Regions from separate parts of the Pararhodobacter zhoushanensis genome, predicted to be linked through region 3. Evidence: riboswitches for the same ligand, from Rfam matches in the RefSeq annotation. Region 3 holds a riboswitch; each other region holds the start of a gene.
What was found. Region 3 has a riboswitch for thiamine pyrophosphate ahead of OKW52_RS08710 (NUDIX hydrolase). Riboswitches for the same ligand answer to the same signal wherever they lie in the genome.

Region 1 (9,480 bases), 1.6 Mb from region 3:
CGACTTCCGCCACGCCGACCGTGACTGGCGCGCGTCCCACCCGACCCTTGCCGCGTGGGAGGCCAAATTCGCCGCCCGCGATTCGGCCAGGGCCACGGTTCCCCCGGCGGCCTGATCGCAAAAATGCCCGCGACTTTACTGCCCCCGGCCGCGTTTCTGGCGGCCTGGGCCTTTCTGGCGATGAATGTGCTCACGCCGGGGCCCAATGTGCTCAACACCATCGCGCTGGCCATCGGCTCGGGGCGGCGCGCGGCGCTGGGCGCGGCGCTGGGGACCGGGCTGTCGATCACGCTGTGGTGCCTCGGCATGGTGCTGGGCGTCGCGGCCTTGCTGGTGACGGTGCCCGCGACCCGGCTGGTGATGACGCTGGTCGCCACCGGTCTGCTGATCTGGTTCGCCAGCCGCTACCTGCGCCGCGCGGCCAGCGGGCTGGCGGCACGGCGGCGCGGTGAAGCCCCCGCGCCCGAGGCCAAGCGTGGCCTGTCCGCCCGGGCCGGGATGCTGCGCGCAATGTCGATCATGCTGATGAACCCCAAGGCGCTGACCACCTGGCTGACGATGACCGCGGTCTTTCCGGTGGACCGCGCCGGGCCTTGGGATGTGGCGATTCTCTGCGTCGGGGCCTGTGTGGTCGCCGGGGCGATTCACGCAGCTTATGCCGTGGCGTTTTCCACGCCCGCCGCCGGGCGCGCCTTCATGCGCGCCGCACCCTGGATCAATCTGGGGGTCGGCCTGTTTTTTGCCGGCTTCGCCGCGACCCTTGCAGGAACGCTTCTGCGGCATATCTGAGGCGGGCGCGACCATACCGCAAGCACTGCCGCAACCGCTGCCCTCAAGGGCCGGGGTGCGGCATCATTCCCCATTTTCGCGGCTGGACTGATGTTCAAATCGCCGTTAAACAGCCGCCTTGGAAGCTGCAAGACCTGCGGCTCGTTTCGGCATATCTGCCGGACCCATGACCTTGAAATGGAGAATGCTCGTGTCCCACGCAGATGACAACGCAGGCACTCGCCGGGATTTCCTGTATTACGCGACAGCCGGCGCCGGTGTCGTCGCGACTGGCGCGGTGGTCTGGCCACTGGTCAACCAGATGAATCCTTCGGCTGATGTTGCGGCCCTGTCCTCGATCTTTGTCGATATCAGCGGTGTCTCGGTTGGCACGCAGCTGACCGTCAGCTTCCTGGGCAAGCCGGTGTTTATCCGTCGTCGTACGCCCGAAGAAATCGAAGCGGCCCGTGCCGTGCCGATGACCGATCTGATCGACACGAGCGCCGAGAACGCCAACAAACCCAACGCTGAAGCGACCGATGACAACCGCGCTGCCGACGAAACCGGCGAGTGGCTGATCATGACCGGCGTGTGCACCCACCTGGGCTGCGTGCCGCTGGGCAACGGTGCCGGCGACTTTGGCGGCTGGTTCTGCCCCTGCCACGGTTCGCACTACGATACGGCTGGCCGTATCCGCAAAGGTCCTGCGCCGCAGAACCTGCATATTCCTCTCGTCCAGTTCGTGGACGAGACCACCATCCAGCTCGGCTAAGGGAGACTGAAGGTATGTCCGGGATTCCCCACGACCATTACGAGCCCAAGACCGGCCCGGAGAAATGGCTTGACCGCCGCCTGCCGATTGTCGGGCTGATTTACAACACGCTGATGATCCCCACCCCCAAAAACCTGAACTGGTGGTGGATCTGGGGCATCGTGCTGGCCTTCTGCCTGGTGCTGCAAATCGTCACCGGCATTGTGCTGGTGATGCATTACACGCCGCATGCCGACATGGCGTTCAATTCGGTCGAGCATATCATGCGCGACGTGAACGGCGGCTATATGCTGCGCTACCTGCACGCCAATGGCGCGTCGCTGTTCTTCTTTGCCGTCTACATCCACATTTTCCGCGGTCTGTACTACGGCTCGTACAAAGCGCCGCGCGAAGTGACCTGGATCATCGGCATGCTGATCTACCTGCTGATGATGGCAACCGGTTTCATGGGCTACGTTCTGCCCTGGGGTCAGATGTCGTTCTGGGGCGCTACGGTGATCACCGGCCTGTTCGGCGCGATCCCCGGCATCGGCGAGCCGATCCAGACCTGGCTGCTGGGCGGACCGGCGGTTGGCAATGCGACGCTGAACCGCTTCTTCTCGCTGCACTACCTGCTGCCCTTCGTCATCGCCGGCCTGGTGATCCTGCACGTCTGGGCTTTCCACAACACCGGCAACAACAACCCCTCGGGTGTTGAGGTCCGTCGCGGGTCCAAGGAAGAAGCCGAGAAGGACACGCTGCCCTTCTGGCCCTATTTCGTGATCAAGGATCTGTTCGCGCTGGTCGTGGTGCTGCTGGTGTTCTGGGCGATCGTCGCCTTCATGCCGAACTTCCTGGGCCACCCTGACAACTACATCATGGCCAACCCGCTTTCGACGCCTGCGCATATCGTGCCGGAATGGTATTACCTGCCGTTCTACGCGATCCTGCGTGCCTTTACCGCCGATGTCTGGGTGGTGATCGCGGCGAACTGGCTGTCCTTCGGCATCATCGACGCCAAGTTCTTTGGTGTGCTGGCGATGTTCGGGGCGATTGCGGTGATGGCGCTGACCCCGTGGCTCGACACCTCGTCGGTCCGCTCGGGTCGCCACCGTCCGATGTTCAAGTCGTTCTTCTGGCTGCTGGCGGTCGACTTCGTGGTGCTGATGTGGGTCGGTGCGATGCCTGCGGAAGGGATCTATACCAATATTTCCCTGATCGGTTCCGCCTACTGGTTCGGCTATTTCCTGATCATCCTGCCGCTGCTGGGTGTCCTTGAGCGTCCGACGACTCCGCCGGCGACCATCGAGCAGGACTTCAAGGCCCAAGTGAAGGCAAAGGCCAAGAAGAGCGGCCCGGCCCCTGAGCAGATCCCGGCCGAGTGAGCGAAAGGAAGAGAGTGAAGATCATGATCAAGAAACTTGCCCTTTCGGCGATGACCGTGCTGGCACTGGGGTCCACCCCCGTGCTGGCCGCAGAATCGGGTCACGTCCACGACTTTGCGTTCTCGTTCGAGGGGCCCTTCGGCTCCTACGACCGGGCGCAGCTGCAGCGCGGTCTGCAGGTCTATACCGAGGTCTGCGCAGCCTGCCACGGTCTGGACCTGGTCACCTTCCGCTCGCTCAGCGACGAGACCGGCCTCGGTCTGGAAGACGACGTGATGCGCGCCTATGCGGCGACGATGGAAGTGCCTGACGGCGACGGCGGCTACCGCGCCGCCAGCGGTCCTGACCACTTCCCCGGCTCCAGCATGGAAAACGCCCCGGACCTCAGCATGATGGCCAAGGCCCGCGCCGGTTTCCACGGCCCCTATGGCCTGGGGATCAACCAGCTGCTGCACGGGATCGGTGGTCCTGAGTATATCGCCTCGTTCCTGACCGGGTTCACCGGGGAAGAGACCGAGCAGGGCGGCGCCATCTTCTATGAAAACACGGCCTTTGGCGGCAACGTCGCCATGCCGCCGCAGCTGGAAGACGGTCTGCTGGAATACGCGGACGGCACCGAAGCCACCGAAGAGCAAATGGCGCAAGACGTCGCTGCCTTCCTGATGTGGGCCGCCGAACCCAAACTGGTCGAGCGCAAGATGTGGGGCTTTATCGGCGTCATCTTCCTGGCGCTGCTGGCCTCGCTGCTCTACCTGACCAACAAGCGCCTCTGGGCACCGGTCAAGGACGCGGCCAAGAACAGCTGATCGGCTGATCCGTCACAGAACCGTGAAATGCGCCCCCCGGGGCGCGTTTTGCATTTTGCGGGTCTGGAAACGCGCTGGCGCGGCCGTTAGGCTTTTGTCATCTTTGGAGATTGCCGATGCTGCGCCCGGTTCTTACGCTGTTTCTCGCCCTCGCCGCCCCCCTGCCCGCCCTCGCACAATGGCAGGGCGTGGGCCGCTGGGGCAGCGAACAAAGCTTCCGCTTTGTCGCGCCCGGTACGTGGCTGGTGCTGCAACAGGGCGACAGCGTGCAGATCACCGCCGAGGGCGACAACCACGCGGGCAGGATCGAACTGTCGTGCACCCGCGACGCCCCCGCCGGGCAGCTGCGCCTGTCGCGCTATTACGGTGACGGGCTGGGGCTGTCGGACAGCGAACCCGTGCGCTTCGCCATCGACGGCCAGAGCTTCGAGCGCGCGCTACACTACCGCCCCGCCGACCGCGCTTGGGTGGCGTTGGACGTGCTGGATCCCGCGTTGCTCGACGCCTTCGCCTGGGGCACCCGGCTGGAATTGCTCAACGCCGCGGGCGAGCGCATCACCGCCTATCGCCTCAACGGCAGCGACGCCGCCCGTGCCGCCCTGCACCGGACCTGCGGGATCTAACCCAGATAAGCCTTCAACGCGGGCGGTGGATCAGCCAGCAGCGCCCCCGTGGCCGCAGGCGGCGCGGCCCGACCCTCCGCCACCACGATGGTCTGATCGCACAGGCGCAGCGCATCCTCGGGGTCATGGGTGATCATCAGCAGCGTCGCCCCCGTCTCATCCGCGATCCGCGCCACCAGATCCAGCATCTGGCGTTTCAGCGCCGGCCCCAGTGCCGAGAACGGCTCGTCCAGCAGGATCATCGGCCGCGCCCGCAACAGCACCCGCGCCAGCCCGGCCCGGCTGACCTGCCCGCCTGACAGCTGCGCGGGTTTGCGGGCCTCAAGGCCGCTTAGCCCCGTCTCGACCAGCGCCTGCCCCACCGCCGCCTTTTGCGCCGTGCTCAGGCGCAGGTTGGGGTTCACCCCCAGCGCCACATTGTCAAAGACGCTCAGATGCGGCAGCAGGTTGTTGTCCTGAAACAGAATGCTCAGCGGTCGCAGCGCCGGGGCCAGCCCGTCAATCCGCGCGCCCTGCCAGCTGATCGCCCCGGCAGCCAGCGGCACAAACCCCGCTACCGCGCCGATCAGCGTCGATTTTCCCGCTCCCGACGGCCCCATCACGGCGATCCGCGCGCCCTGCGGCACGCTCAGGTCCGCCGCCAAGCGGAAGCTGCCCAGCACGATCTCTACCCCGTCAAGCCCCAGCATCGCGCCCTCCGACAATCCGTTCCACGGCCACAAAGGCCCCCAGCGACAGCGCCAGCAGCAGCACCGCCGCCCCCGCCGACTCGCCGCTGCGATACGCCCCCATCAGCCGGTGCATCTGCATGGGCAGGGTCTCGGACCCGGTCTGCGCGAACAGCACGATCACCCCCAGATCCCCCAGCGACAGCGCCGCCCCCAGCCCCAGCGCAAAGCCCGCCGGGCGGCGCAGGCGCGGCCACAGCACCAGCCGCCAATGTGCCGCCGTGCTCAGCCCCAGCGCCGCCGAGAGCCGCGCGAAATCCGCCTCGGCCCGCCGCGCGGCAGGCACCAGCGCGCGCAGGGCAAAGGGCAGCGCCATCGCCGCATTGACCAGTGCCGTCACCGGCAGCGCCAGCCGCGCCGGGTCGATCCACGGGTTCGCCAACACGAACAGCCCGGTGCCGATGACCAGCGGCGATGAGATCAGCGCCGCCATCCCCAACGCCTCAGGCGCTTTGCGATACAGCGACGCCGCCGTCAATGTCGCCGCAAACACCGCCAGCAGCACCACCGACAGCCCCGCCACCAACAGCGACCGCAGCGTGGCCCACCAGACCACCGCAGGCAGACCGACCACCGCAGGCAGCCCCTTGATCACCACCATCGCCAGCGGCGCGAGCAGGAACGCCGCCGCCAGCGCAATCGCCAGCGCGTCCAGCCCCTTGGCCAGCCCGCCGGGCGGCGCAGGTGCCACCCGGTCCATGCCGGTGCTCGCCCCCTCAGGCAGCGTGAACCGCGCCAGCGCCAGCAGCGCGGCCAACCCGACGCCCGCCTGCACCGCCGCCAACAGCGCCGCGCGCCCCAGATCGAAATCGAAACGGAAGGCCTGGTAAATCGCCAGCTCCAGCGTCGTCGCGCGCGGGCCGCCGCCCAGCGTCAACGCCACCGCGAACGAGGTCAGGCAGATCAGAAACACCACCGCCAGCGCGCCGGGCACCACGCGGGCCAGCATCGGCCCCTCGATATGCCGCCACCGCGCGACCGCGCCGAACCCCAGTGCCGAGGACAGCCGCAGATGCTCTCCCGGGATCCGCGCCCAGCCCTGCAACAGCAGGCGCACCGACAGCGGCAGGTTGAAGAACACATGCGCCAGAATGACGCCGTGAAAGCCGTAGATGCTGAAACGCGGCAGACCCAGCCAGACCAGTGCCTCGTTGACGATGCCGTTGCGGCCCAGCACGGCCAGCAGGCCGATCACCGCCACCAGCACCGGCAGAATGAACGGCGCGCCCATCAGCACGATCAGCACCCCGCGCCCGGCAAAGCGCCGCCGCGCCAGCGCGCGCGCCACCGGGATCGCCAGCGCGACCGAGACCAGCGCCGACACCGCCGCCTGCACCACGGTAAAGCGCAGCGCAGACCAGTCGGCGCTGCTCAAGCTGGCGCTGCCCTCGGCCCGCCAGACCACGGCACCCAAAGCGCCAAGGTTCAGCACGACAAGGACCGCCGCGACCAGCGCGGCGGCCCCGATCAACCAGAAGGGCTCACTGCGCCAGCGCATCCCGCCACTCGGCAAGGGCGGGATCCCGCAAGGCCTGCGCCGCGTCCGCGGGCAGCAGGATCGACACCTCGGGCCGCGGCAGTGCCGCGAACCCCTCGGCCAGACCGCCCTCGGGCATCACGGCAGGGTACATCCAGTTGGTTTCGGGGATCAGCGCCTGCGCGGCGTCCGAGGTCATGAAGTCCAGAAACTGCGCCGCCAGTTCGGGCTGATCGGTCCCCGCGACAACGCCGCCGACCTCGACCTGCATGTAATGGCCCTCGTCGAACAGCGCGGCGGCCTTGGTGTCATCGCCCTCGGCGATGATGTGATAGGCGGGTGAGGTGGTATAGCTCAGCACCATGTCGGCCTCGCCCTCAAGGAACAGGCCGTAAGCCTCGGACCAGCCCGGCGTGACGGTCAGGATGCGCGGGGCGAGGCCCTGCCAGATCGCCCCGGCCTGATCGCCGTACAGCGCCTTGACCCACATCAGCAGGCCCAGACCGGGGGTCGAGGAACGCGGGTCCTGAATCACCACGCTCAGATCGCTGTCGATCAGATCGGCAAAGCTGCGCGGCGGGGTCGCGACGCGGGTGGTGTCATAGACGAAGGCGAACCAGCTCCAGTCGAAGGGCACGAACAGGGGATCGTCCCAGGCAACCGGCAGATCCAGCTGCGGCGACAGACCATGCGGCGCGATCAGGCCGGCTTCGGCAGCGGCAGCGGTCAGGTTGGTGTCCAGCCCCAGAACCACGTCGGTGTCGCTGCGCGCGCCCTCCAGCATCAGCCGCGCCAGCATCGCGGCGGCGTCACCGGCGGCCTCGAACACCAGATCGCAGCCGCAGGTCGCCTCGAACGCGGCCTCGATCTGCGGGCCGGGGCCCCAGTCAGCGATGAAACTGTCATAGGTGAGCACCCGCAGTTGGGGTGTCTGGGCGTTTGCCATCAGGGGAACTGCCAGCGCACAAGCCGCAAGCAATCCCGTGGCAAAGGTCGGATGGGTCATGATCATTCCTCCATTGCGACGGGCAGGGTCGGGGTGGAGGATCATCCTGTCACCTTCCCTCCGCCGGTCCTAACCGGTTCAGGTTCAACGGGTCCGTGGTTGCCCACATCTCAGCCGGATTGCGCCGGCACCCCGAGGTAGCGGGCAAGATAGAGCTTTGCAGAGCGACCGCAAGGGGGCACCATGACCGCAGCAAAGGGAGGCTCTTCATGCCCATCGCCATCACACCGGACTTCGACGGCCAGACCGTCATCACCACCTTCGAGATGACCCCCGGCACCTGCAGCGACGTGCTTGACGCGCTGAATGACGCCTATGAGGCGGTGATCCGCCACCAGCCCGGATTTCTGGGCGGCGCGCTGCATGTGAATGACGCGCAGACGCGGATCTCGACCTATTCGCGCTGGGAAAAGCGTGGCGACTTTCAGGCCATGCTGCGCACCACCGAGATGCGCGAGCGCAACCGCAAGATCGCGGCGCTGTGCACGCATTTCGAGCCGGTGATGTACGAGGTCGCAGCGGTGTTCTGAACGGCGCTGTGGAACCGGGAGGGTTTTCCACCCTCCCGGACGCTCCCGGAGGATATTTTCAGACAGAAAATGAGGCGCGGTTAACGAAAGCTTAACGCCCCTCTTTGCTCTTCAAATATCCTCGGGGGTGAATGGCCGGAACGGCCAGAGGGGGGCCGAGGCCCCCCTGCCCGCTCACCCTGTGCGCCGACCGCTGGCGCTGTTGAACGGGTGCAGCCCGTCCAGCGCGGCATAAAGCGTGATCGGCGCGCCTTCGGTCACGGCAGGCAGGCCAGAGAGACGCACGGTGATCGGCTGGTCGCTGCCGCCCAGTGTGACGTAGATGTGGCTCTCGGCCCCGGCCGGTTCCAGCAGTACCACCGTGCCGTTCAGCGCCAGATGCGGCTCTGCGGGCGGGGTCAGCAGCAGCTCGTCCGGGCGCACGCCGATCAGGTCGGTGCCCGAAGGCAGCGCCTGAGGGGCGATGCCGCTATCGCGCAGATAGGCCATGTCGATCATGTTCATCGCCGGAGAGCCGATGAACCCGGCGACAAACACCGTCGCGGGGCGCGAGTACAGCTCCATCGGCGTGCCGACCTGCTCGATCTTGCCGCCGTTCAGCACCACCAGCCGGTCGGCCATGGTCAGCGCTTCCAGCTGGTCATGCGTCACATAGAGCGAGGTGGTCTTGAGCCGTTTCTGCAACTGCCGGATCTCAACCCGCATCTGCACGCGCAGCTTGGCGTCGAGGTTCGACAGCGGCTCGTCGAACAGGAACGCCGCCGGTTCGCGCACCAGCGCCCGCCCCATGGCCACGCGCTGACGCTGGCCGCCCGACAGATTGCGCGGCTTGCGGTCGAGATACTCGCCGATCTGCAGCATCGCGGCTGCTTCCTGCACCCGGCGCTCGATCTCGGCCTTGTCCACGCCCTGATTGCGCAGCCCGTAGGCGAGGTTGTTGTAAACCGTCATATGCGGGTAGAGCGCGTAGTTCTGGAACACCATGGCGATGTCACGCTGCGCGGGCTCCAGACCGTTCACCACACGGTCGCCGATGGTCAGAGTCCCGCCGGTGATCGTCTCCAGCCCGGCGACCATGCGCAGCAGCGTGGACTTGCCGCAGCCCGAGGGGCCGACGAGCACGATCATCTCGCCATCGGCGATGTCGAGGCTGACGTCGCTCACCGCCTGGACGCCGCCGGGATAGACCTTGGACAGGCCATCAAGCACGATGCGGGCCATATTACTTCTCCGTCTCGGTCAGGCCCTTCACAAAGAGCCGTTGCATGAACAAAATCACCAGGATAGGCGGCAGCGCGGCCAGCACGACGGTGGCCATCACCAGATGCCACAGGGGCTCGCTGTCGGCTCCGGTCACCATGCGCTGAATGCCCATGACGACGGTGTAATAAGCCTCGTCATTGGTC
Region 2 (9,480 bases), 870 kb from region 3:
TCGAAGAGAATACCGGCGTCGATGCCAAGATCGTCACGGCAATCTGGGGGCTGGAAAGCTATTACGGCGAACGTCAGGGGCTGATCCCGGTGATCTCGGCCACCTCGACGCTGGCGTTTGAGGGAAGACGTGGGCGGTATTTCGAGCGCGAGCTTATTGCCGCGCTCAGGATCGTGCAGAACGGCGACATTCAGGCCAGCCGGATGACCGGCAGTTGGGCCGGGGCGATGGGGCACACGCAGTGCATGCCCACGGTCTTTCAGGAATACGCGGTGGATTTCACCGGCGACGGCCGGCGCGACATCTGGTCCGAGGATCCCTCGGACGCCTTGGCGACGACAGCGGCCTATCTGGAACGTCACGGCTGGGTCCGGGGCATGAGCTGGGGACGCGAGCTGGTCAGCGGATCGCCCAGCGGCACGGTGATCCAACCGCAGGCGGGTGGGCCGCAGTTCGACACCACGCGCAATTTCCGGGTGATCAAGCGCTATAACCCGTCGGAAGCCTATGCGCTGGGGGTCGGGCATCTGGCCGACCGGATCGGCGGCGCCGGGCCGCTGCGTGGCAGCTTCCCGCCCGATGCCAATGGCCTGACCAAGAACGACCGCATCGCCCTGCAAGAGCGCCTCACCGCGCGCGGCTTCGACACGCAGGGCGCGGACGGCGTGATCGGGTCGAACACCGAAAGCGCGATCAGCGCCTATCAGGCCAGCCGTGGCTTGCCGGTCACCGGAACCCCGTCACAAGCGCTGCTGCAAAGCCTGCGCTGAGGGGAGAAAACCACAGCGGGACAAAACCCCGCCTGCCAACCAGAAGGGAATGACCATGCGCCTTGTCTCAGCCAGTTTCCTGCTGCTCTGCGGCTCGGCCTTGGCCGCCCATGCCCAGCAAGCCGCCGATACCGTGGCCCCGGAAGCGGCGACCTCTGCCGGGGTCTGGGCGCTTGGCGAGGCGTCGCAGGCCGCGCTGGCAACACGGGATGCGGGGCTGCCGGTGACAGCCGAGCACTGGATGGTCGCCGTCGCCAATCCGCTGGCGGCTGAGGCCGGGGCAGGCGTCCTGGCCGCCGGTGGTACGGCGGCCGATGCGATGGTGGCGGTGCAGACGGTGCTCGGACTGGTCGAGCCGCAAAGCTCGGGGCTGGGCGGCGGCGCGTTTCTGGTCTGGTATGATGCGCAAACCGGCGCACTGACCACGCTCGACGGGCGCGAACGCGCGCCGCTTGCCGCCGATCCGACGCTGTTTCAGGTCGATGGCGCGGCCATGGGGTTCTGGGATGCGGTGGTCGGCGGGCGCTCGGTCGGTGTGCCGGGCACGCCCGCGCTGATGCAGATGGCGCATGACCGTTGGGGACGGGCCGACTGGTCGGATCTGTTCACGCCCGCGATCACGCTGGCCGAGGACGGCTTTGCCGTCTCGCCGCGCATGGCCGAGTCCATTGCCGCCGATGCCGAACGCCTGTCGCGCTTTGCCCCGACCGCTGATTATTTCCTGCCCGGCGGGGTGCCGCTTGCGGCAGGCGCGATGCTGACCAACCCGGCCTATGCCGCGACCCTTCGGGCTTTGGCGGCTCAGGGTGCTGGCGTCTTCTATCACGGTGACATCGCGCAAGGCATTGTCGATACAGTGCAAAACGCGCCGGGCAATCCGGGTCGGCTGGCGATGATCGACCTCGCCGCCTATGAGGCGGTCGAACGGCCCGCCGTTTGCGCTGCGTATCGCAGCTATGAGGTCTGCGGCATGGGGCCGCCCTCGTCGGGGGCGCTGACCGTCGGGCAGATCCTCGGACAGCTCAGCCATTTTGATCTGGCCGCGATGGGCCCGGGCGATCCGCAGACCTGGCGGTTGATCGGCGATGCCTCGCGTCAGGCCTTCGCCGACCGGGAACGCTATATGGCCGACCCCGATTATGTGCCGGTGCCGACCGCTGGGCTTGTCGATCCTGCCTATCTGTCGTCGCGGGCCGAGGCGTTGCGGGGTGATCGGGCGTTGGAGAGCGTCGAGGCCGGAATGCCGGTGTTCGAGCACGCGCTGAACTGGGCGGATAACGTGCCGATCGAAATGCCTGCCACCAGCCATATCTCCATCGTTGATGCCTATGGCAACGCGCTGTCGATGACGACCACCATCGAGAACGGCTTCGGCTCTCGCCTGATGGCGCCGGGCGGGTTTTTGCTCAACAACGAGCTGACGGATTTCTCGTTCCGCAGCCATGACAACGGCGTGCCGATTGCCAACCGGGTCGAGCCGGGCAAGCGGCCCCGGTCGTCGATGGCGCCAACCATCGTGATGCAGGACGGCGCACCGGTTCTGGTCATCGGCTCGCCGGGCGGCAGCCAGATCATCGGCTACGTCGCGCAGGCGATCATCGGGTTTCTGGATTGGAATATGAACGTGCAGGAAGCCGTCGACATGGCGCATGCGGTGAACCGCTTTGGCCGCTATGATCTGGAAGAAGGCACCGTCGCGGCAGATTTTGCCGGTGCGCTGAGCGAGCTTGGTTACGCGGTGCAGGTGGGGGCGATGACCTCTGGCCTGCAGGCAATCGAGATCACGCCCGACGGTCTGTCGGGCGGCGCGGACCGCCGCCGCGAGGGGATCGCGCTGGGAGGATAGCGGCGCGCACCACGCGACTCTGGCGTGCTTTTGTGCGCCTGAATCTTTCCTAATGCCATGAAAAACAAAAGGTAAATCTGCTTCTGTGGCGGGAAGACGCATGACCCTGCCAAGACCGCACACGGCACATTGACAAGCCTTGGGCCTTTGGCGCAGGTTGGGCGCACTCACCCGGGGGGTCTCGACAAGAGGCTGAGATACTGATCGTGCCGCAAGGCGCAGCGCAGTGACCCGATGAACCTGATCCAGTTCATACTGGCGTAGGGATGGTGCACCGGCTGCGCGGCTCTTGCCGATACGTCACAGGCGTATTCCGTTCAGCCTTTCTCCATTCGACGCGGAACTGGGTCTCCAACGCTTTGAGCACTGGAGGCTCTGACCGATGAAAGACCTTACCCCCCGCGTGACGACGGGTCCGCTGCCCGCATCGCGCCGCGTCTGGCACGCGGGCGTTCTTCACCCGCAGATCCGCGTCCCGATGCGCGAGATTGACCTGCACCCCAGCGCGGGCGAACCACCCGTGACGGTCTATGACAGCTCGGGCCCCTATACCGATCCGGCGTTGGACATTGCGATTGATGGGGGTCTTGCGCGCATCCGGGAGGCTTGGGTCGCCGCGCGCGGCGATACCGAAAGCTATGAGGGCCGCCATGTCCGGCCTGAGGATAACGGCTTGGCTGAGGGCGCGCGGCTGGTGCCCGAATTCCCCGTCCGCCACGCCCCGCGCCGGGCGACCGGGGGCCGGTCTGTCACCCAGATCGCCTATGCCCGCGCCGGGATCGTCACGCCTGAGATGGAGTTCGTCGCGATCCGCGAGAATATGGGCCGCAAGGCGGCCAAACAGGCGCTGCTGCGCGATGGCGAGAGCTTCGGCGCTGACATCCCCGATTACATCACGCCTGAATTCGTGCGGGACGAAGTGGCGCGGGGCCGGGCGATCATCCCGGCCAACATCAACCACCCCGAGGCCGAGCCGATGGCCATCGGGCGCAATTTTCTGGTCAAGATCAACGCCAATATCGGCAACTCTGCCGTCACCTCGTCGATGGAGGAGGAGGTCGAAAAGATGGTCTGGGCCACCCGCTGGGGGGCCGATACCGTCATGGACCTGTCGACGGGCCGCAACATCCACAACATCCGCGACTGGATCCTGCGCAACAGCCCCGTGCCTATCGGCACCGTGCCGCTCTATCAGGCGCTGGAAAAGGTGAACGGCATTGCCGAGGATCTGACGTGGGAGGTGTACCGCGACACGCTGATCGAGCAGGCCGAGCAGGGGGTGGATTATTTCACCATCCACGCCGGTGTGCGCCTGCACATGATCCCGATGACGGTGAACCGGGTGACCGGGATCGTCAGCCGCGGCGGCTCGATCATGGCCAAATGGTGCCTGCACCACCACCGCGAGAGCTTTCTGTACGAGCATTTCGACGAGATCTGCGACATCGCGCGGGCCTATGACGTGTCGTTCAGCCTTGGCGACGGGCTGCGCCCCGGTTCCATCGCCGATGCCAATGATCAGGCGCAATTCGCCGAGCTGGAGACGCTGGGCGAGTTGACGCAGATTGCCTGGGCCAAAGACTGTCAGGTGATGATCGAAGGCCCCGGCCATGTGCCGATGCACAAGATCAAGGCCAATATGGACAAGCAGCTTGCGGTCTGCGGCGAGGCGCCGTTCTACACCCTCGGGCCGCTGACCACCGATATCGCGCCGGGCTATGACCACATCACCAGCGGTATTGGTGCTGCGATGATCGGCTGGTTCGGCTGTGCCATGCTGTGCTACGTCACGCCCAAGGAACATCTGGGCCTGCCCGACCGCGACGACGTGAAAACCGGCGTGATCACCTACAAGATCGCCGCCCACGCAGCCGATCTGGCCAAAGGCCACCCCGCCGCGCAGATCCGCGACGACGCGCTGAGCCGCGCGCGGTTCGAGTTCCGCTGGGAGGATCAGTTCAACCTGTCGCTCGACCCCGATACCGCGCGCTCGATGCATGACGAGACCCTGCCGAAAGAGGCGCACAAGACCGCGCATTTCTGCTCGATGTGCGGGCCGAAGTTCTGCTCGATGCGCATTTCTCACGACATCCGCGCCGAGGCGCAAAAAGAAGGCATGGCCAGAATGGCCGAGAAATTCCGCGCAGGCGGGGATCTGTATATGCCGCTGGAGGACACGAAATGAGCCAATCACCCGGAACCCTGCTGGCCGCCCTGCGTGCCGAACCGCCGCTGGTGCAATGCATCACCAATTATGTCGCGATGAACATCGCCGCCAATGTACTGCTGGCGGCGGGGGCGTCGCCGGCGATGGTCTCGGACGCCGAGGAAGCGGGCGAGTTCGCGCAGATCGCGGGGGCGTTGACGGTGAACATCGGCACGCTGTCGATGCCCTTTGTCGACGGGATGCGCGCCGCGATTGGTGGCGCACAGCAGGCCAAGCGGCCTTGGGTGCTGGACCCGGTCGCCTGTCAGGCCACCGCCCTGCGCCGCCGGGTTGCCGCCGAGCTGGTGGCGCTGCGGCCGACGATCATCCGCGGCAATGCCTCGGAAATCCTGTCGCTGGTGGGTGAGGCCAGCCGGGGGCAGGGCGTCGATGGCCGCGATGCCGTCGCTGCCGCCGAGGACGGCGCGCGCAGGCTGGCACAGCAGACCGGCGGCGTGGTGGCCGTCACGGGCGCGGTGGACTTTGTGACGGACGGCACCCGCGCTGTTCGGATCAAAGGCGGCTCGCTGTGGATGCCAATGAACACGGCGCTGGGGTGTTCGCTGACCGGCCTGTGCGGGGCCTATGCGGCGCGGGCAGCCGATCCGTTTGACGCGACCGTCGCGGCGCTGGCGCATTTCGCCGTCGCCGGGCAGCGGGCGCATCCGGGTGCGCAGGGGCCGGGCAGCTTTGCGCCTCGGTTCCTCGATGCGCTGCACGCGGTGACGCCCGAGGCGCTGGACGCCGAGGCGGTGATCCACAGCGCCGAGGATGTCGCGGCGTGAAAGCGTTCGATCTATCCGTCTATCTCGTGCTCGATCCCGGCCTTTGCGCCGGGGTCGGCATGGTCGAAACCGCCCGCCGTGCTGTGGCGGGCGGGGTGACGATGGTGCAGCTGCGCGACAAGCGGGCCGATACGGCGGCGATGATCGCGACCGGTCGGGCCTTGCAGGCGGCGCTGGCGGGCAGTGGCGCGCGGCTGATCATCAACGATGATGTCGCCGCGGCGGTGGCGCTGGGGGCGGACGGGCTGCACATCGGGCAGGGCGATATGTCGGTGGCCGAGGCGCGGGCGCGCCTCGGGGCCGGGGCGATCCTTGGCCTGTCGGTCGAGACGCCGGCGCTGGCGGCGGCGGCTGACCCCGCGCTCGTGGATTACATCGGCGCGGGGCCGGTCTTTGCCACGCCGACCAAGACCGACCACAAGCAGCCCATCGGCTTTGACGGGCTGGCCGCGCAAGTGGCCGCAAGCCGCCTGCCCGCCGTGGCCATCGGCGGGCTGAAAGCGGCGCATGTCGCGCAGGTGATTGCGGCGGGTGCGCAAGGGCTGGCCGTGGTCTCGGCCCTTTGCGGGCAGCCTGATCCTGAGGCGGCGGCGCGGACGCTCGCGCAGGCCGTGGCGCAGGCGCGGCGGTCAGTCTGAGGGTCAGCGTTCCGCCGCTTCCCGTCGCGCCACTCTCAGAAGGCGGTGACCAAAAGCTTGATCGCAAGGATCGCAAGCAGGCCCAGGATCACGCGATCAAAGACTTCCTTGGGCAGATGCCGCACCAGACGCGCGCCCAGAGGCATCGCCGCGGTCAGCGGGATCAGTGCGGCCGCCGACAGCAGCGCGCGCTCGGGCGTCAGGAACCCGTAGCCGATCAGCATCGGGATCTGTACCACCCCCAGACCGATGAAAAACGTCGAAACGGTGGGAATGAAGGCCGCGCGATCCAGTTTCATCGCGCTCAGAAACGTGACCGATGCCGGGGCGGACAAGCCGGACGCGGTTTGCAGCATCCCGGCGATAAACCCGACCGGCGGGGCCAGTTTCACGGCCTTGGGGTAGGGCAGAATCCAATGCGGGCGCAGAAGGCGAAAACCGATGTAGAGAAGGACAGCACCCGCGACGCCGAGCGGTAGCAGATCCGTGGGGGCATTGGCCAGAACCCAGGTGCCACAGGCCGCGCCCAGCATGCCAGCCAGCGTGAAGGGCACGACAAAGCGCAATGGCAACAGCGTCTTGCGATAGGCCCATGCCTGCCAGATGTTGGGCAGGATATTCGGGATCGAGAAGATCACGATGGCAAAGCGCACGTCGAAATAGATCGCCAGCAACGGCACCGCGATGATCGGAGCGCCGACGCCGGTCGCGCCTTTGAGAATACCGCCTAGCGCGAAGCCGATGGCGATGACGGTAATGGTTTCAATCAGTTCCAGTGTCATGAAGGCTCGCTGCTATGCCCTGCGGCACGGGTGAGAATCCGGGTGGCATCCGTGGCATCGCTGCCCGACCAGGCCACATAGTGATCCGGGCGCACGAGCACCAGCGGCGCTTCATAGCGCGCGCCAGCCGCGCCGCCGTGCGGCTGTTGGACAAGGGTCAGCGGGATGCCTGCCGCGTCGGCGGCACGGCGAAAGGCCTGCGTCGCCTCGGGTGGGGCACCGAAGGCCAACAGGGTGAACCCGCGGCCCAATGTGTCGAAAACCGCGCGCCCATCGTCCAGCGTTGCCGGTGCAAGGTGATGCCCGCCCCGGGTGGCAAACTGATGCGTCCCGCGCGCGTCCGGGTGTCCCGGCGCGCCGGTCACGAGGGGCGAGCCCTGATAATTGGGCGCGAAAGACATCACTTCGCTCGATCCCTCGTTCCGGCTGTCCCACGCCTTGCGGAAGGCCGCCTCGCCCTGCTCTTCGGGGCTGTGGGCGTTGAGGAAATCGCGGTCTTCGCGGATGAAACGCTCGATGAAATGCTCGGCTGTGCCCTTGAAAACCGGCTGGCGTTCCGCGCTGTAGCTGTCGAGCAAGGCGTCCCCGGCCCAGCCTTCAAGCGCGGCGGCCAGTTTCCAGCCCAGGTTGCGCGCGTCTTCCAGCCCGGTATTGACCCCGTAGCCGCCATAAGGCGGGTGCGAATGGCAGGCGTCGCCCGCGATGAAAACGCGCCCTGCGCGGTAGGTGTCTGCCAGCGCGATGCGCAGATCCCAAAAGCCGATATGTTCGAACTCGACACCAATCGGCGCGCCGACCGCCTGTTCCAGATAGGCCTTGAAGTCGAAGTTCTCTCGCGTCGTGCCGACCGGGACCGGCGCGTGGAAAAACCACGTCGTGCCCAGATCGACCCGGCCAAAGAACAGCCAATAGCCTTCAAGCGCGCGGTCCAGCACGCAATAGAACTGCTTGCCGGGATAGCGTTTGAGGTGATCATGCAGATCGGTCGATTTGAACACCAGCAGGACCATCAGCTTGTCATGTTCCGAGCTGGTTTGCACGATGCCGACGGCCTCGCGGATCGCTGAGCGTGCGCCGTCGCACCCGACGACGTAGCGGCCTGTCACTGTGGCGGGGTTGCCTTGGGCATCGGCGAGCGTGATCGTCGCACTCTCGGCGGTCTGCGCGACATCCCGGGCGGTCCAGCCAAGCGCCATGTCGACGCCCGGCAGTTCAGCGGCACGCGCGCGCAGGACGGCTTCGGTCTGGTACTGCGGCAGGCGTTCATTGGCGGCGTTGTAATAGGGCGCGACCAGATCGCGTTGCAGCCAGTCGTAGTGATACCCCGACAACAGTGTGCGATACGCGGTCATGCCGCCAATCGCATAGCCCTGAGGCACGGTGCGGGCCGCGCGGATCTCGGCCTCGCATCCCCAGGACTGAAAATGCTCCATCGTCCGCTGTGTCAGGTTCTGGCCCCGGGGCACCTGATGGAGTGTGGCGTGGTGTTCGATCAGGGCGACCGAGTGGCCGCGTTGTCCCAGCTCGATGGCCAGCCCGGTGCCGACCGGGCCGCCACCGACAATCACCACGTCATAGGTTTTTGAGAAATCAATCATGGCTTGGTCCTGTTTCAGAGTTTCAGACCCAGAAGCGCCACGGCATTGTCCTGAAACAGTTTGCGGCGCAGCGCATCGCTGATCTCCATGTCTTCGATGATGCGGATGGTCTCGCGGATATACATTGGCCCGCCTTCGGGATCGAACGGCGCATCCGAGGCAAACAGCACCCGGTCCTCGCCAAAGAAGGAAATCGCGTGCTCGATCGCCTGACGGGAGCCAAAGGTGGCGGTGTCGGCGTGGAACTCTTTGAAATAGTCCAGATGCGGTCGCTTGAGGGATGTCAGCACCGGCTTGAGATCGCGGTCCGTGGTGCGTGCGCCCATCTGATCCCAGCCCGGCCCGACGCGCCCTTCGAAATAGGGCACCATGCCGCCTGCGTGATGGGTGATGACTTTCAGGCCGGGAAAGCGGTCGAAGAACCCCGAAAACACCATGCGCGCCATCGCGGCCGAGGTTTCATAGGGCCAGCCAAAGGTCCACCAGATCTCGTATTCCGAGCGGGTCTCGTTCTTGTAATCCGAAAACCCCATCCCGCGCGCGGGATGCAGCCAGACCGGCTTGCCTGCCTTGGCCATGTAGTCAAAGAACGGGGCGTATTGCGCCAGATCCACCGGGTCACCGGCGATGTTGGTAAAGATCTGCATGCCGACAGCGCCCAGATCTTCGATGGCGCGGCGGCATTCGTCGATGCAGGCGTCCATGTTGTTCATCGGTGCGGTGCCGATAAAGCCGGGAAAGCGGTCGGGGTATTTCTGGCACAGCTCGGCCATCGCATCCGAACCGATCCGGCTCAGTTCGAGCGCCTTTTGCGGACCCGCCAGCAGTTCCAGCGGCGGCGACGCCAGCGACAGG
Region 3 (9,480 bases):
CCATCGCGTTGAAATTCAACGTGGAATAGGGCATCAGATGGTGCCGCCCCGAGGGCTGCAGGCCTGCTGCATCCGGCAAAACCTTGAACGGGAAAGCAAAGGCCAGATCGCTGGCCAGATCGACCGTGTCGTGCTCCAGCAGGGCATCGACCATGCGGTCAGCCTCGGCGCGGAAATCATCGGCCATCTTGCGCAAAGCGGCGGGGGACAGAACCTTGGCCAGCACTTTGCGGTTGGGGGTGTGGATGGGCGGATCGGCTTCCAGAATGACCGACGGCTTGCGCCACGGCTCTTCGGTCACGACATTGGTCAGCCCGGTGCCAAAGGCCGAGGAAAAGCGGCGCCAATCCTCGAACACTTCGCGCACCACAGCATCGTGGCCGGTGATCCAGAAGCCGTATTTGGGCACCCAGGCAACCGGACCCGCCGCGCGGATCGCTTCATCCAGAGCAATGGGATTATCCATGCTCTCGCGGCTGAACGGGTCGATATCCAGCACGGGACGATCTCGCGAATCGCTGTTGGTCATGGGGCGCTCTCCTCCGAACACGGACAGTTTAATTAGCAACGGGTTTATATTGCAAGTGACTTGTATCTTTGGAAACGATCTAGCTGGCGGCCGCACTCAGCCACAGCGCCACCGCCACCGCGCCCGGATCGGGATGGCCCAGCACCCGGTCGCCGACATAGCTGGACCGGCCCCGGCGCGGCTTCATCTGCCTTGTCGCCTCGGCCCCGCTTTCGGCAGCCTTGGCCGCCGCGCGCAGACGCTGGGACGGGGTGCCGCCAGCCGCCATCGCCCCCAGGGCAGGTGCCAGCGCATCGACCATCGTCCGGTCCCCCGGCTCAGCCCCGCCCAGATCGCACAAGGCCTTGACACCGCTGGCGAAAGCGGCAGCCAGCACCGTGCCGGCGTCACCCTCGGCAGTGTCGAGCGCATTCGCCGCCCCAAAGGCAAGGATCGCATACAGCGGCCCCGAGGTGCCCCCGGTCGAACGCCGCACCACCGCGCCGACATGCCGCCAGAACGCCGCGCCCGACAGGCCTGCCAGCGTCGCTTTCTCGGCAATCAGCGCCTCGGCCCCGCCCGCCAGCGAGCGGCCGATGTCGCCGTCGCCGACCACCTGATCCATCCGCGTCAGTTCGGGCTCGGCCTTGATCAGCGCCGCGCATCCCGCGAGCAGTGCGGCCAGCACCGCAGGCTCCCCTGCCCCGTCTGCCACCACATCTGCGACCGCAGCAGGCGCGGGAACCGTCAGCCCCTCACGCAACCCCGGCAGCATCCACGCCGGAGCCGACGCGGGCGCGTCCAGCGCCGCCAGCCGGTCGTCATCCAGCGCCATCAGCGACAGCGAGACCCCGGCCATGTCGATCGCCGTCAGGAACGTCCCCGCCCAGACGCGCGACACCTCCAGCCCCAGCCGCGAACAGGCGTTGAGCGCGTCGCCGGCGATGATGGAAACCTCCATCGGCGGGGTCGAGCCCAGATTGTTGACCAACAGCGCCACGCGGTCGCCCGCGCTGAAACGGCGGTCGGCGGCGATGGTGTCGATCATATCCTCGGCCAGATGCGCCGAGGGGCGCAGGGTGATGCGCGCCAGCCCGGATTCGCCATGGATGCCCAGCCCCATCTCGATCTCATCCGCGCCCAGTTCGAAATTCGGGGTGCCCGCGGCGGGCACGGTGCACGGGCTCAGCGCCACGCCCATCGAGCCGGTGGCCTTGACCGCCGCCTCGCCGCGCGCCTTGACCTCGGCCAGCGACAGACCGGCCTCGGCCGCAGCGCCGACGATCTTGTGCACCAGAACCGTGCCCGCGATCCCGCGCCGCCCGGCGGTCTTTTCCGCCGAACCCAGCGCCGCGTCGTCATCGACGATCAGCACTTCGGCCTCGATCCCCTCACCGCGCGCGATCTGCGCGGCCAGTCCGAAATTCAGCCGGTCGCCGGTGTAGTTCTTGACGATCAGCAGCACGCCTCCCGGCCCCGCCACCGCGCGGATCGCCGTCAGCACGGCGTCGGTCGAGGGCGAAGCGAACACGTCGCCCGCCACCGCCGCTGTCAGCATCCCCGCGCCGACATAGCCCGCATGCGCCGGCTCATGACCCGAGCCACCGCCGGAGATCAGCGCAACCTTGCCCGCCGCTTTCACCGCGTCCAGATCGGCGCGCACCACGATGGTGGTGCCTTCGATCAGGCGCAGGCCGTTCGATGTGGCAACCAGACCCGCCAGCGCCTGTGGAACGACATCTTTCACGTCATTGATGAGCTTTTTCAACGTGCCCTCCCTCGTGGTTTGCAATTAAACGTAGTCACCGCTAAAGACCTCTGAACGCAGGAGACGCCGGATGCCCGAGACCGACATCATCACCGACCGCGATCTGTCGGTTACGGCCCAGCGCTATGCGCCCTATTACCTGTCCGTCCTGAACAACAGCCTGTCCTGGGGCGCCTCGCAGCTCTACCTTGAGATCTTCGGCATCGGTCTGAACGAATGGCGTGTGCTCTCCGCCCTGCGCAACGAGCCGGGCATTCAGGCCATGCGCATCGTCGAGATGGTCGCGATGAACAAATCCATCGTCAGCCGGTCGAGCCGCCATCTGGAAGAGATGGGCCATGCCGTCGCGCGACTGGTGGATCGCAAGCGGCTGTTGTGGCTGACCCCCTCGGGCGCGGCGCTGCACGACCGCATCATCGCCATCGCGCTGCGGCGCGAGGCCGCGCTGCTGGACGGGTTCAACGAGGCCGAACTGGACACGCTGTTCGCGATGTTCGAGCGCATGCGCCAGAATCTGTCCAAGATCGACACCGTGGACCGCGAGGCCCTCGGGCGCTAGCGCAGCAACGGTCATTGCGACGGCGGCAGATGGACGATCACGCCGTCCAGTTCCGGCCCCAGCGCGATCTGACAGCCCAGACGGCTGCGCGCATCAACCGGGGACATCGCGCAGTCCAGCATCGCCTCTTCGATATCGGCAATCGGTTGCACCTTGTCGGCAAAGGCCGGGTCGATATGGACATGGCAGGTCGCGCACATCGCCGCCCCGCCGCATTCGCCGATCACGCCGTCAACGCCGTTCTGCACAGCGGCCTGCATGATGCTGGTGCCTTCGGACACGTCCAGTTCCGTGCGCGCGCCTGAGGCTGACACAAAGATAATCTTGACCATCGGAAACTCCTCTTCGGCACGGTTTATATTGCAACTTGTTTATAATGCAACACGTATGGTGCAAGTTTTCACGGCCCCGTCGCCAGCCAGCATTGAACCCGGGGCGCAGCCTGATATCATCCCTGTCACCGAGGGGGGCCCCGTCAGGGGGCTGAGAGTCTGACAGCATCGCACGGTACAGCGCAGTGACCCTTTGAACCTGATCCGGATCATGCCGGCGAAGGGACGGGACCGCCGCGCTCTCTCCTTTGCCGGCCTCAAAAGACGAGGCCGCCATGCTGACACCCCCCTGCCCGACCGCCCGATTGCCGCGATCCTTGCTGTCGTGGTGCGCGACGGTGACGTCCTGCTTGTGCGCCGCGCCAATCCGCCCGATGCGGGCCTTTGGGGCTTTCCCGGCGGCAAGATCGAGCGGGGCGAGACGCTGCACGATGCTGCCCTGCGCGAGTTGACCGAGGAAACCGGCGTCTCGGCCCGCGTGTTGCGCGTCTTTGGCGCGCTGGATGCGCTGGACCGGGGTGACGACGAGGCCCTGCGCCATCATTTCATCCTGATCACCGCGCTGTGCCAGTGGACGCAGGGCGAACCCGTCGCCGCAGATGACGCGCTCGACGCGCGGTGGGTCGCTCTCGACCGTCTGGCCGCGTTGCCGCTCAGCCGCGATGTCGCCACGGTCGCCGCGCAGGCGGCAGCGCTGATGGCGGAGGTCGCGCCATGATCGCCAATGTCCTGACCATCGCGGGCACCGATCCGTCCGGCGGCGCGGGAATTCAGGCCGATATCAAGGCCTTTTCGGCGCTGGGGGCCTATGCATGCTCGGTGATCACCGCCGTCGTGGCCCAGAACACGCAGGGTGTGCGGTCCTTTGTGGCGCTGGACCCGGCCTTCGTGGCCGACCAGATCGACGCGGTGCTAGAGGATGTGCGCATCGACGCGGTGAAGATCGGCATGATCGCCAACGCCGGGATTGCCGAGGCCGTGGCGGATCGTCTGCGCCATCACAAGGTGGCCAGAATCGTGCTGGATCCGGTGATGGTCGCCAAAAGCGGCCACGCGCTGCTGGACCCTGAGGCGGTGGCCGCGGTGCGCGACCGGCTGGTGCCGCTGGCGACGCTGATCACCCCGAACCTGCCCGAAGCCGCCGTGCTGCTGGGTCGCCCCGATCACTGGACAGCCGACGACATGCAGACCGCCCTGCCCGAACTTCTGGCGCTGGGATCGGACTGGGTGTTGCTGAAGGGCGGGCATCTGGCCGCAAGCAAGGAGAGCACCGACCTGCTGGCAGGCGCGGATAGCGTGACGGCTTTCGCCGCGCCCCGCATCACCACCACCAATGACCACGGCACCGGTTGCACGCTGTCTTCGGCCATTACGGCGCTGCTGCCCGGCCTCGGGATGGTCGAGAGCGTGCGGCAGGCCAAGGCCTATCTGCACGCCGCCCTCGGCGCCGCCGAGGCGCTGGACGTGGGCCACGGCCACGGGCCGGTCCACCATTTCCACGCCCTTTGGCCGTCAGGCTGACCGCCGCAATCGTCCGTCCCGCTGCGCGCGGTGAGCGGTCCGCGCGCCCGGCGATTGCTCAACCCGCACCACGAGGCGCAAAGGACCATCATGAGTCGTGGCTCGATGACAGACCCATGGCAGGTCAGCCGGACAATCCGCTCTTTGCCGAGCAAAGGGATGAGCTACCTTGAGCCCGCCAGCGCGACCGGCTGGTGCAGGTCACCGCGCGAAAGACGCGCGATGACGGTGGCACGCTGCTGTTGAAGAGCGACACCTGCCGTGCCCGGGCGCTGTCGATGGCCTGTGCCATTACGTAGCCGCAGAACACCACGCGCGGCAGCTTGGTCAGCGCGGACGGCGTGACGCAGCCTGACCCGGCCCCGCGCCTGTCCGCAGGCAGGGTTCCGCCACGCATGGCACGAAAGGAGACGGACATCCCGTCCGAACCACGCCGCAGCGGCGTGCTGGGCTGGCATGAGAACCGCCGGACCATCGGGGACCGGCGGCAGTCGGTCAGGCAAGGAAACCGGCCATCCGGCCGCGAATGATCGCCTCAGCATCGGCCACCATCCGTGACAACAAGACCGCACAGGTGGGGATATCGTGGATCAGACCCTGGATCTGTCCGGCCCAGATCAGCCCGGCATCCAGATCGCCCGTGGTCAGCGCCTGCCGCCCCTTGGCGCCTGACACCATCGGACGCACATCCTCGAACACAGCGCCGGGGCGCGTGCCGATCTCGACCACCCTGTCCGACACCGTTGTCTTGGCGACCCGTCCGGTGTTCTTGAAGCCCCGGAAGATCAGGTTGGTGTCGCGCTCGGTGTTGCTGACCAGCATCGCCTTCACGTCATCATGGATCGGTGCTTCGACCGTCGCGCAAAAGCGGGTGCCCATGTTGACCCCCTCGGCACCCAGCGCCAGCGCCGCCGCCAGCCCGCGCCCGTCACCGATCCCGCCCGAGGCCAGCATCGGCACCGTCACCTGATCGGCTGCGGCGGGGATCAGGACCAGCCCCGGCACGTCATCCTCACCGGGATGGCCCGCGCATTCGAACCCGTCGATCGAGATGATATCGACGCCCATGCGCTGCGCCGACACGGCATGCCGGACCGACGTGCATTTGTGCAGAACGGTCAGGCCATGCGACTTGAACTCTTCGACATGCTCCTGCGGCCGCGAGCCTGCGGTTTCCACGATGGTAACGCCACTGTCGATGATCGCGCGGCGATACTCGGCGTAGGGCGGCGGTGAGACCGAGGGCAACAGCGTCAGGTTCACGCCGAACGGCTTGTCGGTCATTGCGCGGCAGCGGTCGATCTCGCGGCGCAGATCGTCCGGGGTCGGTTGCGTCAGCGCGGTCAGGATGCCCAACCCGCCCGCGTTGGACACGGCCGAGGCCATCTCGGCGGTGCCGACCCACATCATGCCGCCCTGCACGATGGGATGCTGGATGCCGAGCATCTCGGTGATCTTGGTTTTCAGGGCCATTCAGAGCGCCTCCACAATCGTCACATTCGCCAGACCGCCACCTTCGCACATGGTCTGCAAGCCGTATTTCTTGCCCCGCTTGTGCAGCGCGTTGACCAGCGTGGTCATCAGCCGCGCGCCGGACGCACCCAGCGGGTGCCCCAGCGCGATGGCCCCGCCGTTGACGTTCAGCTGTGCCGGATCAGCGTCAAGCATCTTGAGCCAGGCCATCGGCACCGGGGCGAAGGCCTCGTTGACCTCGTAAAGGTCGATGTCGTCGATGCTCAGACCCGCGCGCCTGAGGGCCTTGATCGTTGCCGGGATCGGCTCTTCGAGCATGATCACCGGATCACCGCCGGTGACGGTCATGGTCACGATCCGCGCCCTTGGCGTCAGGTTGTAGCGTTTGAGCGCAGCTTCCGACACCACCAGCACCCCCGCCGCCCCGTCGCAGATCTGCGAGGCATTGGCGGCGGTGATCATGCCGCCTTCCTCAAGCAGCCTGACCGCGCCGATCGACTCGAGCGAGGCGTCGGCGCGGATCCCCTCGTCGCGGCTGTGCATCCCGCCGTCGATGGCCAGCGGCACGATCTCGTCGGCAAAGGCCCCGGCGTCGGTCGCGGCAGCAGCACGGCGGTGGCTTTCCAGCGCGAAGGCGTCAAGCTGCGCGCGGTCAAACCCGTGCTTCTGCGCGATCATCTCCGCCCCCTTGAACTGGCTGAAATCGCGGGTGCCAAAGCGTTTGGCGATCCGGTCGCTGAACGGGCCGATGCCAAGCCCCTCTTTGCTGTGCAAGGTCAGGTTCGAGAACATCGGCACACGGGTCATGGATTCCACGCCCATCGCGATCACCACATCCTGCGTGCCCGACATCACGGCCTGCGCCGCAAACTGGACCGCCTGCTGGGACGAGCCGCACTGGCGGTCAATCGTCACGGCCGGGACGCTTTCGGGCAGGCCCGAGGCCAGCACGCAGTTGCGGCCAAAGGCAAAGGCCTGCTCGCCAGCCTGCGTCACGCAGCCGACGATCACATCGTCAATCGCCACCGGGTCGATGCGTGAGCGCGCGACAAGCGCGTCGATCACCTCGGCGCCCAGATCGGCGGGGTGCCAGTTTGCCAGCGCGCCCTTGCGACGCCCGCCCGCAGTGCGGACCAGTTCGACGAGATAGGCCTCGGCCATCGGTGTTCCTCCTGAAAGACGGCCCGGACTGGGCCGCATGTTTGATCCCTGCGGCCCGGTCAGCCAGCGGCAGGCTTTCATGGCCGCGACGGCCAGCGCGACAAACCGCGGCCCCGGCATTCGCCTGAACGTCGGGGGCCGCGCGGGTCATGCCTCTTGCGCTTTTTTCCAGTCGCGCTTGATCTTCTTGGCCAGCGACCATTTGTGCACCTCGGTCGGGCCGTCATAGATGCGGAAGGCGCGGATTTCGCGGAACACCTGTTCGACGATGGTGTCACCGGTCACGCCCTGCCCGCCCATCACCTGCACGCAACGATCCGCGATGCGCATCAGCGCCTCGGACACCGCCACCTTGGCCATCGAGCTTTGCGCCGTGCCGCCCGCCCCGGTGTCGAGCACGTCGGCACACCAATAGGTCATCAGCTCGGCCTGCTTGAGGTCCAGCAGGTTCTCGGCCAGCATGAAGCCGACGCCCTCATGGTCAATCAGCTGCTTGCCAAAGGCCATGCGGCGGTTGGCATAGTCGGTCGCGATCTCGTTGGCGCGCACGCAGGCCCCCAGCCAGCGCATGCAATGGCTCAGCCGCGCGGGCGACAGGCGGACCTGCGCATAGCGGAAGCCCTCGCCGCTTTCGCCCAGCATCTGCGTCGCGGGCACGCGCAGGTTGTCGATGCTGACCACGGCGTGACCGCCGGGCATTGAGCTGTCGATGGTATCCATCACCCGCTCGATCCTGATCGCCGGATCGGGCAGATCGACCAGAAACATGCAGGCGCCCTCGTCAGATTTCGCCATGACGATGCCCACCCCGGCCCCGTCGGCCCCGGTGATATAGGTCTTGCGGCCATTGATCACCCAATGGTTGCCGTCCATGCGGCAGGTGGTCAGCATCATCGACGGGTCCGAACCCGCGCCGCCATCCTCGGCCGGTTCGGTCATGAAGAAGGCCGAGCGCTTCTCGCCACGGATCATCGGCTCAAGATAGCGCGCCTTCAGTTCGGGGCTGGCGACCTTGCCGAGCAGGTACATGTTGCCCTCATCGGGCGCGGCCGTATTGCAGGCGATCGGACCCAGAGGCGACAGGCCCGAGCGGATCAGCACGGCGGCTGTCTCGCGCTGGGTCAGGTGGCCGCCATCGGGCAGGACATGCGGGGTCAGCACCCCGGCCTTGCGCGCCAGCGCCTTCAGCTCGGTGGCCAGTTCGTCACTCGGCCCGTGCGACGTGCGGCGCGGGTCGCGTTCATAGGGCGCGATGGTCTCGCGGACGAAACGCTCGACCCGGTCGGCGATGTCGAGCGCGCGGTCCGAGATGCCGGTGGTTTCCAGAAGGTTGCTCATTTCGGGGCCATCCGAATTGCGCCGTCCAGACGAATGACTTCGCCGTTCAGCATGGGGTTGTCGATGATCGCGGCGACGAGTCGCGCGTATTCGGACGGATCGCCCAGACGCGGCGGGAACGGCACCTGACGGCCCAGACTGTCTTGCGCCTCTTGCGGCAGCGAGGCCAGCAGCGGGGTCATGAACAGGCCCGGCGCGATGGTCATCACGCGGATGCCATAGCGGGCAAACTCGCGCGCGACGGGCAGCGTCATGCCGACAACGCCCGCCTTGGACGCGGCATAGGCCGCCTGACCGATCTGACCGTCAAACGCCGCGACCGAGGCCGTGTTGATCGCCACGCCGCGCTCTTCGCCCAGCAGATCGGCGGTGTGCAGGGAGGCCGCGAACTTCGACAGCACGTTGAACGTGCCCAGCAGGTTCACACTGACCACCGAGGCAAAGGACGACAGCGCCAGCGCCTTGCCCTCACGGTCAACGACCTTGGCGGGTGGCCCAATCCCGGCGCAGTTGACCAGAATGCGCGCCTTGCCATGCATGCCCTCGGCGGCGGCAATCGCCTCTTGCACGGCGTTTTCATCGGTCACGTTGACCTTGAAGAAGGCCCCGCCCAGCTCGGCCGCCTTGGCCGCGCCCAGCGCTTCGTTCATGTCGAAAATCGCGACTTTGGCACCGGCCTTGGCCAGCATTTCCGCCGTTGCGCCGCCGAGGCCCGAGGCCCCGCCGGTCACGATGGCCGCCTGATCCTTGATGATCATGGGGTGGTTCCTTTCGGTGTTAAGTCAGCCCTGCTTGGGCTCGTATGCGTCGCGCAGCCCGC

Region 1: another riboswitch for thiamine pyrophosphate. It lies ahead of thiB (thiamine ABC transporter substrate binding subunit); the one in region 3 lies ahead of OKW52_RS08710 (NUDIX hydrolase).
Region 2: another riboswitch for thiamine pyrophosphate. It lies ahead of thiC (phosphomethylpyrimidine synthase ThiC); the one in region 3 lies ahead of OKW52_RS08710 (NUDIX hydrolase).

The regions. Positions count from the first base shown of each region.
Region 1 covers NZ_JAPDFL010000001.1:174,808-184,287, forward strand. Annotated here, with positions in the region: gene OKW52_RS00860 (glutathione S-transferase) at 1-115, shown strand, start outside; gene OKW52_RS00865 (LysE family translocator) at 124-789, shown strand; gene petA (ubiquinol-cytochrome c reductase iron-sulfur subunit) at 980-1,540, shown strand; gene petB (cytochrome b) at 1,555-2,904, shown strand; gene OKW52_RS00880 (cytochrome c1) at 2,928-3,710, shown strand; gene OKW52_RS00885 (hypothetical protein) at 3,827-4,333, shown strand; gene OKW52_RS00890 (thiamine ABC transporter ATP-binding protein) at 4,330-5,022, opposite strand; gene OKW52_RS00895 (ABC transporter permease family protein) at 5,009-6,559, opposite strand; gene thiB (thiamine ABC transporter substrate binding subunit) at 6,543-7,544, opposite strand; TPP riboswitch at 7,583-7,689, opposite strand; gene OKW52_RS00905 (antibiotic biosynthesis monooxygenase family protein) at 7,754-8,074, shown strand; gene ugpC (sn-glycerol-3-phosphate ABC transporter ATP-binding protein UgpC) at 8,249-9,295, opposite strand; gene ugpE (sn-glycerol-3-phosphate ABC transporter permease UgpE) at 9,297-9,480, opposite strand, start outside.
Region 2 covers NZ_JAPDFL010000001.1:2,612,746-2,622,225, forward strand. Annotated here, with positions in the region: gene OKW52_RS13100 (lytic murein transglycosylase) at 1-770, shown strand, start outside; gene ggt (gamma-glutamyltransferase) at 820-2,616, shown strand; TPP riboswitch at 2,779-2,901, shown strand; gene thiC (phosphomethylpyrimidine synthase ThiC) at 2,999-4,801, shown strand; gene thiM (hydroxyethylthiazole kinase) at 4,798-5,607, shown strand; gene thiE (thiamine phosphate synthase) at 5,604-6,245, shown strand; gene OKW52_RS13125 (sulfite exporter TauE/SafE family protein) at 6,281-7,027, opposite strand; gene OKW52_RS13130 (FAD-dependent oxidoreductase) at 7,024-8,625, opposite strand; gene OKW52_RS13135 (amidohydrolase family protein) at 8,640-9,480, opposite strand, start outside.
Region 3 covers NZ_JAPDFL010000001.1:1,745,968-1,755,447, reverse strand. Annotated here, with positions in the region: gene OKW52_RS08730 (cytochrome P450) at 1-529, opposite strand, end outside; gene OKW52_RS08725 (dihydroxyacetone kinase family protein) at 609-2,276, opposite strand; gene OKW52_RS08720 (MarR family winged helix-turn-helix transcriptional regulator) at 2,347-2,835, shown strand; gene OKW52_RS08715 (2Fe-2S iron-sulfur cluster-binding protein) at 2,847-3,167, opposite strand; TPP riboswitch at 3,289-3,410, shown strand; gene OKW52_RS08710 (NUDIX hydrolase) at 3,379-3,885, shown strand; gene thiD (bifunctional hydroxymethylpyrimidine kinase/phosphomethylpyrimidine kinase) at 3,882-4,688, shown strand; gene OKW52_RS08700 (NAD(P)H-dependent flavin oxidoreductase) at 5,184-6,161, opposite strand; gene OKW52_RS08695 (acetyl-CoA C-acetyltransferase) at 6,162-7,322, opposite strand; gene OKW52_RS08690 (acyl-CoA dehydrogenase family protein) at 7,470-8,660, opposite strand; gene OKW52_RS08685 (SDR family NAD(P)-dependent oxidoreductase) at 8,657-9,418, opposite strand.